DNA from 3 places in the Faecalicatena contorta genome. Region 2 is predicted to be linked to each of the others. Evidence: riboswitches for the same ligand, from Rfam matches in the RefSeq annotation. Region 2 holds a riboswitch; each other region holds the start of a gene.
What was found. Region 2 has a riboswitch for cobalamin ahead of MWG26_RS13285 (ASKHA domain-containing protein). Riboswitches for the same ligand answer to the same signal wherever they lie in the genome.
Positions count from the first base shown of each region.

Region 1: another riboswitch for cobalamin. It lies ahead of MWG26_RS05785 (cadherin-like beta sandwich domain-containing protein); the one in region 2 lies ahead of MWG26_RS13285 (ASKHA domain-containing protein).
Region 3: another riboswitch for cobalamin. It lies ahead of MWG26_RS05965 (ABC transporter substrate-binding protein); the one in region 2 lies ahead of MWG26_RS13285 (ASKHA domain-containing protein).

Region 1 is NZ_BQNQ01000001.1:1,285,028-1,289,317, forward strand. Features, by position in the region: gene MWG26_RS05775 (leucine-rich repeat domain-containing protein) at 1-604, shown strand, start outside; gene MWG26_RS05780 (sugar phosphate isomerase/epimerase family protein) at 652-1,431, shown strand; cobalamin riboswitch at 1,655-1,847, shown strand; gene MWG26_RS05785 (cadherin-like beta sandwich domain-containing protein) at 2,117-4,290, shown strand, end outside.
Region 2 is NZ_BQNQ01000001.1:2,977,184-2,981,473, forward strand. Features, by position in the region: gene MWG26_RS13285 (ASKHA domain-containing protein) at 1-1,983, opposite strand, end outside; cobalamin riboswitch at 2,183-2,374, opposite strand; gene MWG26_RS13290 (corrinoid protein) at 2,371-3,009, opposite strand; gene MWG26_RS13295 (CobW family GTP-binding protein) at 3,127-4,047, opposite strand; gene MWG26_RS13300 (uroporphyrinogen decarboxylase family protein) at 4,115-4,290, opposite strand, start outside.
Region 3 is NZ_BQNQ01000001.1:1,339,449-1,343,738, forward strand. Features, by position in the region: gene MWG26_RS05960 (putative 2-aminoethylphosphonate ABC transporter permease subunit) at 1-1,205, shown strand, start outside; cobalamin riboswitch at 1,376-1,563, shown strand; gene MWG26_RS05965 (ABC transporter substrate-binding protein) at 1,884-2,903, shown strand; gene MWG26_RS05970 (FecCD family ABC transporter permease) at 2,919-3,992, shown strand; gene MWG26_RS05975 (ABC transporter ATP-binding protein) at 4,009-4,290, shown strand, end outside.

The sequences.
Region 1 (4,290 bases), 1.7 Mb from region 2:
AGGTACAATCTTAATCCGTAAGGAAGCATTTTATAACTGTACAAAGCTGAAGCAGGTAAAGCTTCCTAAAACTACTAACTTTATTGGAAACAGAGCGTTTGCGCAGTGCAAAAGTCTGGAGAGGATGGAGATTGATGTAGGCAGCATATGCAGAGAAGTGAAGGCGGAGGCTTTTTCCGGGTGTGTTAATCTAAAACACATTGCCCTTCCGGCAACGCTCGAAAAGATAGAGCGGCGGGCATTTTATAAATGTACGGCCCTGGAGCAGATTGTTTTGCCGGATAGATTAAGGGAGATCGGCGCAGAGGCTTTTTATCAGAACGCATTGACATCCTTGGAACTGCCGGAGGGACTAATAAAAATTGGGGACAGTGCATTTTTAAAATGCAACAGCCTGCAATATGCAAAGATTCCCTCAACTGTAAAAGTAATCGAAAAGTGGGCGTTTCATGGCTGCAACAGGCTGAAAGTGCTTGAGATTGGTCATGATCCCGAAGAGATCGGGCCATGGGTCATCAACCGCAGTGCAAAGATACGATGTAAAAAGGGCGGGGCAGTGGAAAAGTACTGCCGTGATTCAGGGTTTGAAACAGAATATATCTAGGTAAAAAAAGAATTCAGGGGAACAGTCTGAATCGGGAGTGGAATATTATGGTATATGCAAGTCATCTTCTTAAGGATGAAGAGATGAGACAGGTAGTAGAAGCGACTGATGTTGGGATCGAGAGTATTGAGTTCTCCATTTCTGAAAATCTGGACTGCCTGAATGAAAAGATCGTTGAATACATAGAACGGTTAGAATACATAGGTACCAGGAACCTGACACTGCATGGGCCATTTCTGGATTTGAATCCAATGGCATATGACTCCATGGTAAGGGCAGTGACAAAAGCCCGGTTTACGCAGACATATGAGGCTGCGAAGAGACTGGGGGCCAAAAAGATAATTTTCCATACGGGCTTTCTTCCCGGTGTGTATTATCTGACAGACTGGGCAAAACGAATGGCTGAGTTCTGGAATGAATTTATGGAAGGAAAAAGCGGTGTCCAGATTCTTATGGAGAATGTGTATGATAAGGAAATATCGCCGATGATTGAAGTGGAACAGAAGGTTGAATCCCCGGATTTTAAACTGTGCCTGGATATTGGCCATGCACATTGCTATTCGCCCAGATCTTTGAGTGACTGGATTCAGACGTTTGGAGAGCACGCGGGACATGTCCATATCCACGATAACTGTGGGGACAGGGATTCGCACCTGGGGCTGGGACGCGGGAATATACCGATAGACGAGACATTGGAAATGCTTATGGCGTACATGCCGGATGCAGACTATACGATTGAGTGCAGCATAATGGAAGATGTGCTGATGTCCGGCAGGGCAGTGAGCAGCTGCAGGGAGAAAATGCAGTCAGCAATGAAGACCGGGTGATAAATATCGAATATTTTTGCATATCTATCTAGAAAAATTACCAAAGTTATATCTGGAAAATGGTAGTCTGATACAGTCTGTTAATGCTCTGTGAAATTGTGAAAAGTTGCGGAATTTTTTGTGAAAAATGTGAGAAAACCGTGTGAAAAAACAGTGGACTTTTACTAGTTGATACTATATAATGAACTACATAGATTAAATAGATTATTGTTGTTAGTAAGTAATTAAATATATATATTGCGGTGCATTTCCCGGATAATCGGGAAATGATAATAGGGAAACCGGTGCAAAACCGGTACAGTCACCTCTACTGTAACGTGGACGAAGAAATGATATACCATTGGCATTTATATGCTGAGAAGGTGTTTCGGAGGATGAAGCGAAGTCAGAAAACCTGCCGTGATGATTGTTACGATGTATTTCTGGGATGAAGAAATAGTCCGTTTTGTATACTTAAAATATAATATAGTAAAAAAGATGAGCTCTTCTATCGGAATGATGGAAGAGCTTTTATTTTTAGTTATAGGGTATTGGTTTGAAATAAATAGTATAGATACGGAAAAGAACAGAAGAATGCATTACTAAAAGATAGCTAACAGTCAATGCATGAAACGGGATGCTGGCTGTTTCTATAGTACATTTCAAGCCTATGGCTAAAAAGGAGAAACAGGAGGGATTAAAAAGAATGAAACGAAAGAAAAGAACAAGAAGGGGGTTGTCCTGGCTATTGGCGGTGGCAGTGATAATGACCACCGTATTTGCTGGAGGAATGCCGGTTTTGGCAGAAGGAACTGCAGCGGATACGAATATGTTGTCTGAGATCAGCTTTTCTTCTGATCCAAATGAAGAGGGTGAACCTGTCAAACTAATATCAGAGGTTGACCCTGAAACAAAAGAATGCACAGTAGGTGTTGTTGAAGAGTCGGGGACATTGGGCATATGTGCAGTTTTGAAGGAAGAAGCTGCAGGAGCTACAATTGAGGCTAAGTACCAGAATATTTATAACGATAGCGTGACAACAGCAATGACCAGTGGTGAAGAACTGCTGTTAGACAACTTGGTCGAGTATGGCGGGATCAAAGGTGGAGAGGTTCATATCACTGTCACATTAGACGACAAGATAGAAGAATATACAGTACACGTGGTTCGATTAACGCCTCTTATGGAAATTTTGGTAAAAGATGGAGATAATTCATATTTGACCGGCTTTGATGGAAGCAAAACAGAGTACGAGATTACAGTTCCGGGTGGGACAGAATCAGTTGAAGTCAGCCTGGTGGCCATGGTGTGGGGAGATATTGATAATAATGTATACACTGTCAATGGTGAGCCTGCTGTATTAGAAGACGGTGCTTTCTACGCAACACGCCAGGTTCCATTAACGGAAGAAAAAACTACAATTGTCGCCAAAGCAGAAAAGGAAGGGACTGTCGGGAAAGAATATACTCTTAATATCATCAAAGATATTAAAAAAGTCGACCTGACCGTTACAACGAACCCCGCAGATGCCACTGTAACCATTACAGACGATGCCGGAGCGGCAGTCCAGGGAACAGATGGAGTTTACAGTCTGGAGGCCGGAAAAGATTACAACTATACGATCGAAAGAGAAGGATTTGTAACTCAGACAGGGACGGTTAATCTGACTGACTCAGAGACCAAAAACTTCACACTGGAGTCCGCGGAAGCACCGCTTCTCCTGAAAGGTATTGAAGGATATCAGGCTCAAAATGTTGTATTTGACGTACTTACAAAAGAGGCAACGCTGGTATGCGACACATCCACAAACGTTCAATTAAGAGTCAAGCTGCATCAAGGCACGACAGATAAAGACATGAAGGTCGTTTATACTTATACGGATAGCGCAGGCAAGGATGTAAATGTTGAATCTACGGCAAAGAATCAGTATGAGTCTATGGCAGGTGCTATAAAAGATGATGGCACTCCTAATGATATCACCATTACTGCTACAAAAGGCGGGGTAACAGAAGTTTATACCGTGCATATAAAACAGCTCACGATTCTGACAGGCCTGCAGTTGAATTATGAAAATGGAGATACACTGAAATTTGATCCTGCATTTAAAAAAACAACCACAGAGTATAGGGCGAAAGTTCTGAGTGATGTGAATGCGGTTAACATTACAGTTAAGAATCCGGCTGCTGGTAATTCAAAGGTAATGGTTAACGGAACAGAAGTGACCGGCTCAACCTATAAAATGGATTTGGTTAATGGTGAGAATAAGGCTGTTATTAAAGTGGAAAAAGGGGCAGCAGAGCAAACTTCCTATACCGTCATTATCGATAGAGTACAGAAAGTTGAATTATCCGTGCAGGTGAACCCCAAAGATGCATTGTTTACGATCTATGATGAGGAGAATGAGCGTATATGGCCGGAGAATGGCAAGTATAATCTTTTCCCAGGTGACGATTACAGCTATGCAGTAACAAAACTCGGATATGTAGGCCAGTCAGGTATTCTGAATATCAGCCAGTCCGAGACAAAAGAATTTGAACTGAAGAAGGCGGCAGAAATCACGCTTCCTGAACTTGATGCGGATTATCCGGGCTTCCGTTCCGGCCGCGACAATATGTCAGTTGTGGATGCAAAGACTCCCATTACTCCTGATTCCATTGAAGTAAAGTGGGAACGCCAGACGGGGGAATATGTTAAGCCGACTAGCGGAACAACACCGATCATCGTTGACAACAAAGTCTACACACTTTCAGGGAATAAACTTTATGTTCTGGATAAGGAAACAGGAGAGATCCTGAAGACAAGCGAGACAGTAACACCAACCACATTTGGTTTGATGCCTCCTACATACGCTGAGGGAATGCTCTTTGTACCGCTGGGGAA
Region 2 (4,290 bases):
TCCCACGGCTTTTACGATATCCATCTTATATCCAAAGCCTCCTGCAATATAAATAGCCCCAATATCATCATAAGATGCGCCGAAGTTCAGGATCAATGTCTCAAGCCCGGCACGTACTGCGGACTTGGCAAGCTGTATTTCCCTTACATCCTTCTGGAAAAATGAGATCCCCGTCCCATCGCTGCTGACAGCAAGCGGAAAGCCGTCGTCGAAATAATCTTCCTCCATTAGCCCAGTCTCATCCACAAGCTCCGCCTTTACCAGCTCATATACCATATCGATCACCCCGGTGCCGCAGATGCCGACAGGTTTGGCATCCTGGATCGTCCCGGTAACTGCATGGCCGTCCTTCAGTTCGACTTTGCAGATTGCTCCCGGCACGCTTCCCGTGCCAAAGGTAATATTGCCGCCCTCGAATGCAGGGCCCGCTGCCGTTGAAGTCGTCAATATCCTGTCCTTATTGCCAATCGCCATCTCCCCATTGGTACCCAGATCCACCAGGACAGACACCTTTTCTCTCTTATCAAAATCCAGAGAATACAGGCCTGCCACAATATCGCCGCCCACATAAGTAGAAATTCCAGGGAAAATCACTACCTCAAAGTCCCTGTCTTCCTGCTCAAACAGTTCTTTGTAAGTTGTATGTATGGTGTCAATGTTAACTGGGGTGAAAGGAAATACGCCCAGTGTTTTACAGGAGTACCCCATCAGCAGGTGTACCATAGTCGTATTGGCTCCGATTATCATCTTCTCCACCCGGATCTTCCCATTTTCTGTCAGGCTCTCAATTCCCTGCATCAGGTCAGTCTGGATACTTTTTCTCAGGGCTTCTCTTTTCCCGCCGTTGGAGGCCTCAATTCTGCTGATTACATCCGCACCATACGCCCTCTGCCTGTTGATTGTAGTGAAAACGTCTTCCGCTTCCTGTGTCTCCATGTTGACCAGCTGCATGGCGATCGTCGTCGTTCCGATGTCCACGGCGATTCCATACCGGCGGCCGGTCTTTGCACTGCTTTTCGCCGCTTTTCCCGCTGTCTGCTCCTCATCCGCCAGAACCGCGAATTCTTCTTCCTTATGCAGCCCGACAGCGATCACGCAGTCATCCTCAGGATAGGCCTTACATGCCAGACGGTATCCCTCCTGCAGCTGCTCCCCGCTGAAGAACTTCCTGTCCTGCTCTGAAGGCGCAATGTCCCCTTCAAGGACCTGTATTCCGCATTTACCGCAGGTTCCCCTGCCCGCACAGACTGCCGGCAGGAAGATTCCCTGTTCCTGGAGAAGTTCCATCAGCGAATGTCCCTTTCTGCCCTCCAGTACTCTGATGTCGCCTCCGTCATGAAGCGTGATTGTGTAATCCGAGACATTTCTAAGGCTGCAGCCGACATTAGGGCAACTTGCACAATTATGATGGATACGGAACATGTCCGAATGATCCGTAGTCAGGTAAACCTGACAGGTCGTCTTGACCGGGTCATACATACAGCTGTCCAGTACACGGATCCCTGCACTGTTTTCTCTTGCGGTCACCTCCAGCGCCTTTTTCTGGGCCTCCATCGGAATATCCTGGGGCGCCTCCAGGCGGCGGGAAACTCCACATTTTTTCTCCCTGCACATGGCGATAATATAGGGCTGAAGCTGATGGTCCATCTGGAAAAGATAGTCATCCGCAATGGCATCCGCCAGCATACCGCCCAGATAATCCCCCTCATTGAACAGCTGTGTGGACCACTGGCTCAGCTGACCGCCCACCGAAGTGACACAGTAGAGCGCCTGATGGATTCCCTCTCCATACCGACTGAGCTCAAATCCCTCCACATCACCGAATTCCAGCAGTGCGATTGGCTCTATTTTTTTATATGCTTCCGGAAGCATTTCCTCATATTCTTCCATTACATCATCGTAGGTAGCGCTGTCTTCATAACAGTCTATCAGGGAAAATACATTTTCTCTGCATATCTCTATATTAAATTCCGTTATTTTCATGTTCTTATCCTCTCTCAACTAACGGAAGTCTAAGCTCTGCCCCCGCAGTTTTGACAACCATATCCGTACTTGCCCAAAACCCCGGGCAGGTATCAGTATTTCATTCATTTTCCAGTATAAAAAGAAAAACTCCTTGTAAAAAGAGTTTGCTGCTGACACACTTTATATAATTCAAACGGAATCCTGTTTCCCACCCAAAACAGGTCCATAGGGATATGTAAGTATCCTGGCTCACGTTTCATCCTAGGAATGCCTTCTCATCCTGACGGACAATGGCTGTTATTCTTCGTCCACGTTTACAGTAGGGGTAAGCCTGCACCGGATTTACACCGGTTTCCTTCATTCGATGCTCTTTGTCACTATAATCCGCACTTTCCCAAAGGGCTCTTATTTCTCCAAAACTGCTTTCTTCGCAACTTCTGCTGCTGTTGCTGCATCTGGTGTATAGTAGTCTGCTCCAATCTGCTCTGCAAAGCTGTCATTAACCGGAGCGCCGCCGACCATAACGATATACTTGTCGCGAAGTCCCTTTTCGTTCAGCTGGTCAATGCAGTCCTGCATCTTCGGCATTGTTGTTGTAAGAAGAGCTGACATACAGATCACGTCCGCGCCTACTTCTTCAGCCTTGTCGATAAATACAGCCGGTTCCACATCTACACCGATGTCATGGATCTCAAATCCAGCTCCTTTAAGCATCATTACGACAAGGTTCTTGCCGATATCATGAAGGTCTCCCTGTACTGTTCCGATTACAGCTTTTCCAACCGGCTCATTACCTACCTCAACCAGTTTTGGCTCCAGGACTGTAAGACCTGCATTCATAGCTCTTGCAGCTACCAGAACTTCCGGTACAAATACTTCGTTGTTCTTAAACTTTGCACCAATGATCATCATTCCTGATAAAAGACCTTCATTCAGAATCTCTTTTGGATCGAGCCCCTCATCCAGAGCCTCCTGTACCAGTGCCTTTACGTTCTTTGCCCTTCCTTTTTGAAGGAATTCTGAAATTTCCTGAATCTTTGACATTTTACATACCTCCATCATTCATTAAGCGTGTCTGCTTTAGTTATCATTTTACAATATCTGCTGCTCTGTTTTTAGTAATTTTTTTGGAACTCTTTGTACAAATATCTCTTTTTTTGTTTACTTTTTCAGTTCCGCGGCAATCTCGGGATACCACGCCATCGCTTTTTTCAAAGACTTTTTAACGGGCAGGCCATTTCCTGAGAGAATCACCAGATCATTGACGTGTTCCGGCTTCCCTTCAAACCTTTCAGCCTGGTAGATACTGCCCACGCAGTTCACAAGATAAATCTCCCCCTGCACTTCAACAAATCCTTTGACACGGTAAGTATCATCCAGAAACATTTCAATGAATTTCTGAAGTTTTTTCAGTTCCAATCCCGGATTCAAACGGAGCAGGTATTTTTTCAAGGTAATATCCGCGCTCTGTATCACAGGCTCTTCCGGCTGGTTATCCGGAGGAGCGGCAGGATTCAGCCAGCCGCTTTCGATCCGGCCGAAGGTGGTCGTATGTACAGGAACCTCCGGGCGGTGTTTTCTGATAATGCCCTTTATTTCCTCAATCTGTTCTTTGGATGCCAGATCCGTTTTATTGACCAGCACAAGATCACTGACCGCCAGCTGCTTCTTTACCACGACTGCCGTCTCATAAACCTTCTGAAACTGTCTCGCATCAACCAGGCAGATGCTTCCCATGTATTCCACATCTGAGAATTTGCCTTCCTGATGCAGGATTTTTCTGACATTCATAGGATTGGAGAGGCCGGAAGCCTCCACAATTATTATGTCCGGTTTTTCCGAAAGGGCTTTTTCAAGCACTTCCTCGAATTTATCCAGCCTGCATGAACAGAATATGGAACCGTTGTTGATCTCATCCAGCGCCGTTCCCAGTTCTCTAAGAAGCTCCCCGTCCACGCCTTCTTTTCCAAATTCATTGATAATCAAATGCAGCCGGTAGTCTGACAATTCATTTATAAAATTTTTTAAAAAAGTAGTTTTACCGGCTCCTAAGAAGCCGGTAATTAAATACAGTTTACTCATTATTTCATACCTCATTCTGCTGCTTAGCAGCAGACCCGCCCGTTAGGGCCTGAATTACGGTGTGACCTTAGGGCATAACAGCCTTGATTGCTGCCTCCAATTCTTCTTTCGCAGGTACAAGAGAACGAAATTTTAATTCACCGTTAATATACATAGACGGAAGGTTCGGAACTCCCATTTTCTTGCAGCGTGCAATGTTCTCCTTGATCGTAAACTTATACTCGATCATATCAATTGCGTCAC
Region 3 (4,290 bases), 1.6 Mb from region 2:
TTTCCGCTGCTGACAACCGGCTGTATGAGGCTGCAGAAACAATGGGTACTTCGGCGGTCCGGAAAATGTTTACGATCACCATACCGAACGTCAAGTACGGACTGATCAGTGCCATATTTGTAGCGTTTACCTACAGTTTTACCGATTTTGGCGCCCCCTCGGTTGTGGGAGGCAACTATAACGTGCTGGCAACAGACGTCTACAAGCAGGTAGTGGGGCAGCAGAACTTTAACATGGGTGCGGTAGTGGGAATCATCCTGCTGTTTCCGGCCGTTCTGTCCTTCGCAGTGGATCGGATTACAAATAAAAAGCAGAATGCGGCGATCAGCGCAAAATCCATACCATACCAAATCAAACCACACAGGCCCAGCGACATGGCGGCAACTATATTCTGTTTTCTGATCACGCTGGCTATGCTGTTGTTTTTTGCAGTCGCCCTGTTTGCCTCTCTGATCAAATTCTGGCCCTACAACCTGACATTTACACTGTCCAACTATGACCTGGGCAGAATCTCCTCAGGCAGCGGAATCACTGCATTCAAAAATTCCATAATCATAGCGCTCATATCGGCATTTCTGGGAACTTTCATCACATTCCTGGGAGCATACCTGATTGAGAAAAACCAGAAGTTCAAGGCCAGCAGAAGATTTACATACATGCTCTCCATCACCCCAATGGCGATTCCGGGAACCGTTGTAGGCCTGAGTTTCATCATGTTTTTCAACGCGCCAGACTTCAAGATCCCATTCACAGACGGCTACGTACTACAAAATCCTTTCCACTTTCTATACGGAACCATCTGGATCATCGTATTGGCAAACATGATTCACTTCTACTCCGTGCCCTTTAGCACCGCCACAACCGCCCTGAAAAGGCTGGACAAAGAATTCGAAACCGTATCCGAATCCCTCGCAGTCCCCTTCTATAAGACCCTGCGCCGCGTCACACTCCCTCTGTGTACGCCCGCAATCTGCGAAATGTGGGTATACTTTTTCGTGAACTCCCTGGTCACCGTATCCGCGGTCGTATTCCTGTTCACCCCGACGGCCCCCATAGCGGCCGTAGCCATAGTAAGCCTTGAAGGCGCAGGTCAGACCGCCCCCGCCGTAGCGATGTGCATGCTCCTCCTCTTCATAAATCTAATCGTAAGGGCACTCTACGAAGCCGGCCGGCATAGAGGGCAGAAAACAGGTTTATCATCCTGATGTTTCTGCAAAGCCGGGGCAGAATACCTGTCCCTCAGCATGTGTATGTGCACCGGGGCGGTTATTCGTGTTATTGCGAAAAATATAAGAACTATTTGTAATTTTTTATCTGATCGTCGTTCTTGTGTTGACAATATTCTTATTTCAGGGTATGTTTGTCTGGAAAAACTGAATCATACTATTCATCAAATGCTCGAAAGAGGTAAAAGGGAATCAGGTGAAAAGCCTGAACGGTCCGGCCACTGTATCCAGGGAGTGAAAGCTGTAAGATGTCATTGCAGAATCTGTATTTTGTGAGAAGGCACAGCATGAGCGGTAATCTGGAAGTCAGGAAACCTGTTTGACGAATAAGAGAGGAAACTTCCGGTTAAAAGTGCCCTGTCTGAATATTTAAAGTTGTTACGTACATTTTTGGAGACAACTTTGTTTGTGTGTACCTAAAGTATATACATGTATTAGACATTTGCTTATTTCGGGCAGATGTCTTTTTTATGATATAGGAAGTTCCTCTGGGAGGATGCACACGCCGCGATAAGGCATATAGCCGCGAAGCGGCGCGGCGGCGCCAAATCGTGCAAGCTCACTCTGTACTTTTGCAGTTATAAGCAGAAGTTAGAGAATGAAGATGAATATTTGTGAGGATAGTTTTAAACTATTAATGGAAAGAGGAGAAAAAGTATGAAATTGAGAAACAAACTGATCAGCATAATGCTGGTGCTTGCATTAGGAATGAGTATTACAGCATGTGGAAAAGATGCTTCCGATGCGGATGCAGCATCCGCGGAAAAGGCAAAACCGGCACAGGAAGAAGAAACTAAAACGGAGGGGGAATTTCCCTTTACATTAAAAACGCAGGATGATATCGAAGTTACATTTACACATGTGCCTGAAAGAGTAATTGCAGCCAATGCATGCACAGGTGACGAATTAATGGCAATGGGACTGGGAGACAAAATTATCGGCAGAGCATATACAAATTCTAAAATCAATCCAGAGTGGAATGATGCGTATTTAAAGATTCCAGAGCTTGCAGAGTCAGCCCCCTCATTGGAGGCAATCCTGGCGCAGGAGCCGGATTTTGTCTATGGGCGGTCCAGTGCATTTTCTGAAAAAAATAATACAGAACATGGGACATTAAACGGCTATGGTATTATGTCACTTGCTTCAATTGAAGGATATACGATCGGTGCGGATGTTGATGTTGTATATGAAGATTTTTATAACCTCGGACGTATCTTTGGTCTGGAAGACAGAGCAGAAGAAATCGTAGAGGAAATGAAGGCTCAGATCGAGTCGGCTGAAAATGCGGTGAAGGGTCAGGAAACCGTGAAAGTATTTGTTTATGATATGGCGCAGGACGGCGGAGCATATACCTGCGGAAATAATTTTACTGCAAAACTGATTGAACATGCAGGAGGGAAAAATATCTTTTCCGATATGGATAAGACCTGGGCAAATGTAAGCTGGGAAGAAGTAGTAGAACGTGCCCCGGAAGTCATTGTGATAGACGATTACGGTGATACCTCTTTAGAACAGAAAATATCCGAATTAAAAGAGAATCCGGCATTGGCAGCAGTACCGGCAATTGCAAATGACAGAATTATTTCTGTAAATCTTTGCGAGGTATTCGCAAGCTCTATGACGGGAGATACAATTGAAAAATTTGCAAAAGCATTCCATCCGGACTGTTTTGAATGAAAGTGATGTACAGGTATGAAGAATATTTGTATGGCTATAAAAAAGCATAGCGTTGTATGTTCCATTATTCTTTGTATACTGCTGATCATTTCTATTGTTTTGGCCGTCGGAATAGGGCCGGTTACCATAGACTTTTTTTCCGTCTGGAAAATTGTGCTGCATAACATATCCCAGTACATTGGTCTGGAACATCTGATTTCTATAGAAGAAATGAAAAACAGTACACAGAATATTGTCTGGTTTTTAAGGGTGCCAAGGGTGCTCCTGGGCGGCCTTGTAGGAGCGGGGCTGACACTTTCCGGGATCTGTATGCAGGCGTTTACAAAGAATCCGCTTGCAGAACCCTATGTGCTGGGAATTTCATCCGGCGCATCTTTGGGGGCCGTGCTGGCAATGCTTGCCGGAGTCTGGCTTCCATGGAGCGGAAGGTTAACCGTCTCCACAGGTTCTTTTGCCGGAGCGATGGTATCAATGCTTTTTGTGTACACTCTGGCAAGAACAGGAAATGCAGTGACGCCAGTACGTTTAATCTTAGTGGGAGTTGCAGTCTCGTCTTTATTCAGCGCTTTGACGAATTACATCGTGTATACGGCCCCGAATGATGCGGCGGTAAGAGAGGCAACCTTCTGGATGCTGGGTGGATTAGGAAGTGCTGAATGGAGCGATATCCCTCTATTGGGGATACTCATTATCCCGGCATTTTTGTGCCTGATGTACCTGTCCAGGGCCTTAAATGCACTGCTGATGGGAGAACATTCAGCCATTACACTTGGTGTAAATGTAAATATTGTGAGGCGGATTCTCATCATTGTGTCTGCCTTATTAACAGCTTCTGCCGTTGCAGTAAGCGGCTGTATTGGATTTATCGGGCTGGTAGTTCCCCATATGATCCGCTCCATTGTAGGAGCGGATCACAAAAAACTAATTCCGCTTTCAGTTCTTACAGGCGCCCTGTTCATGATCTGGGTAGATGTGGGAGCCAGAATGCTTCATCCGCCGACGGAAATCCCCATAGGAATCCTGACAGCATTTATCGGGGCCCCGTTATTCCTGTGGATGATAAAGGTACGTCAATACGAGTTTAAATAAGGGGGATCAGCATGACATGATAGAAATCAAAGAACTTTCTTATCAAGTACGGGACAGACAGATACTATCCCAGATTGATATGCACATAAAAAAGAAAGAATTTGTAGGCATAATCGGCCCAAACGGAAGCGGAAAGTCTACACTTCTAAAAAATATATATAAAGTCCTCAAACCACAGGAAGGCAGCATCTTCCTCATGGAAGAAAATCTAACAGCTATGAGCAATCGGGAAATGGCGCAAAAATTATCGGTCCTCATCCAAGAGCAGGAAGCAAGCTTTGACTTTACCGTAGAAGAA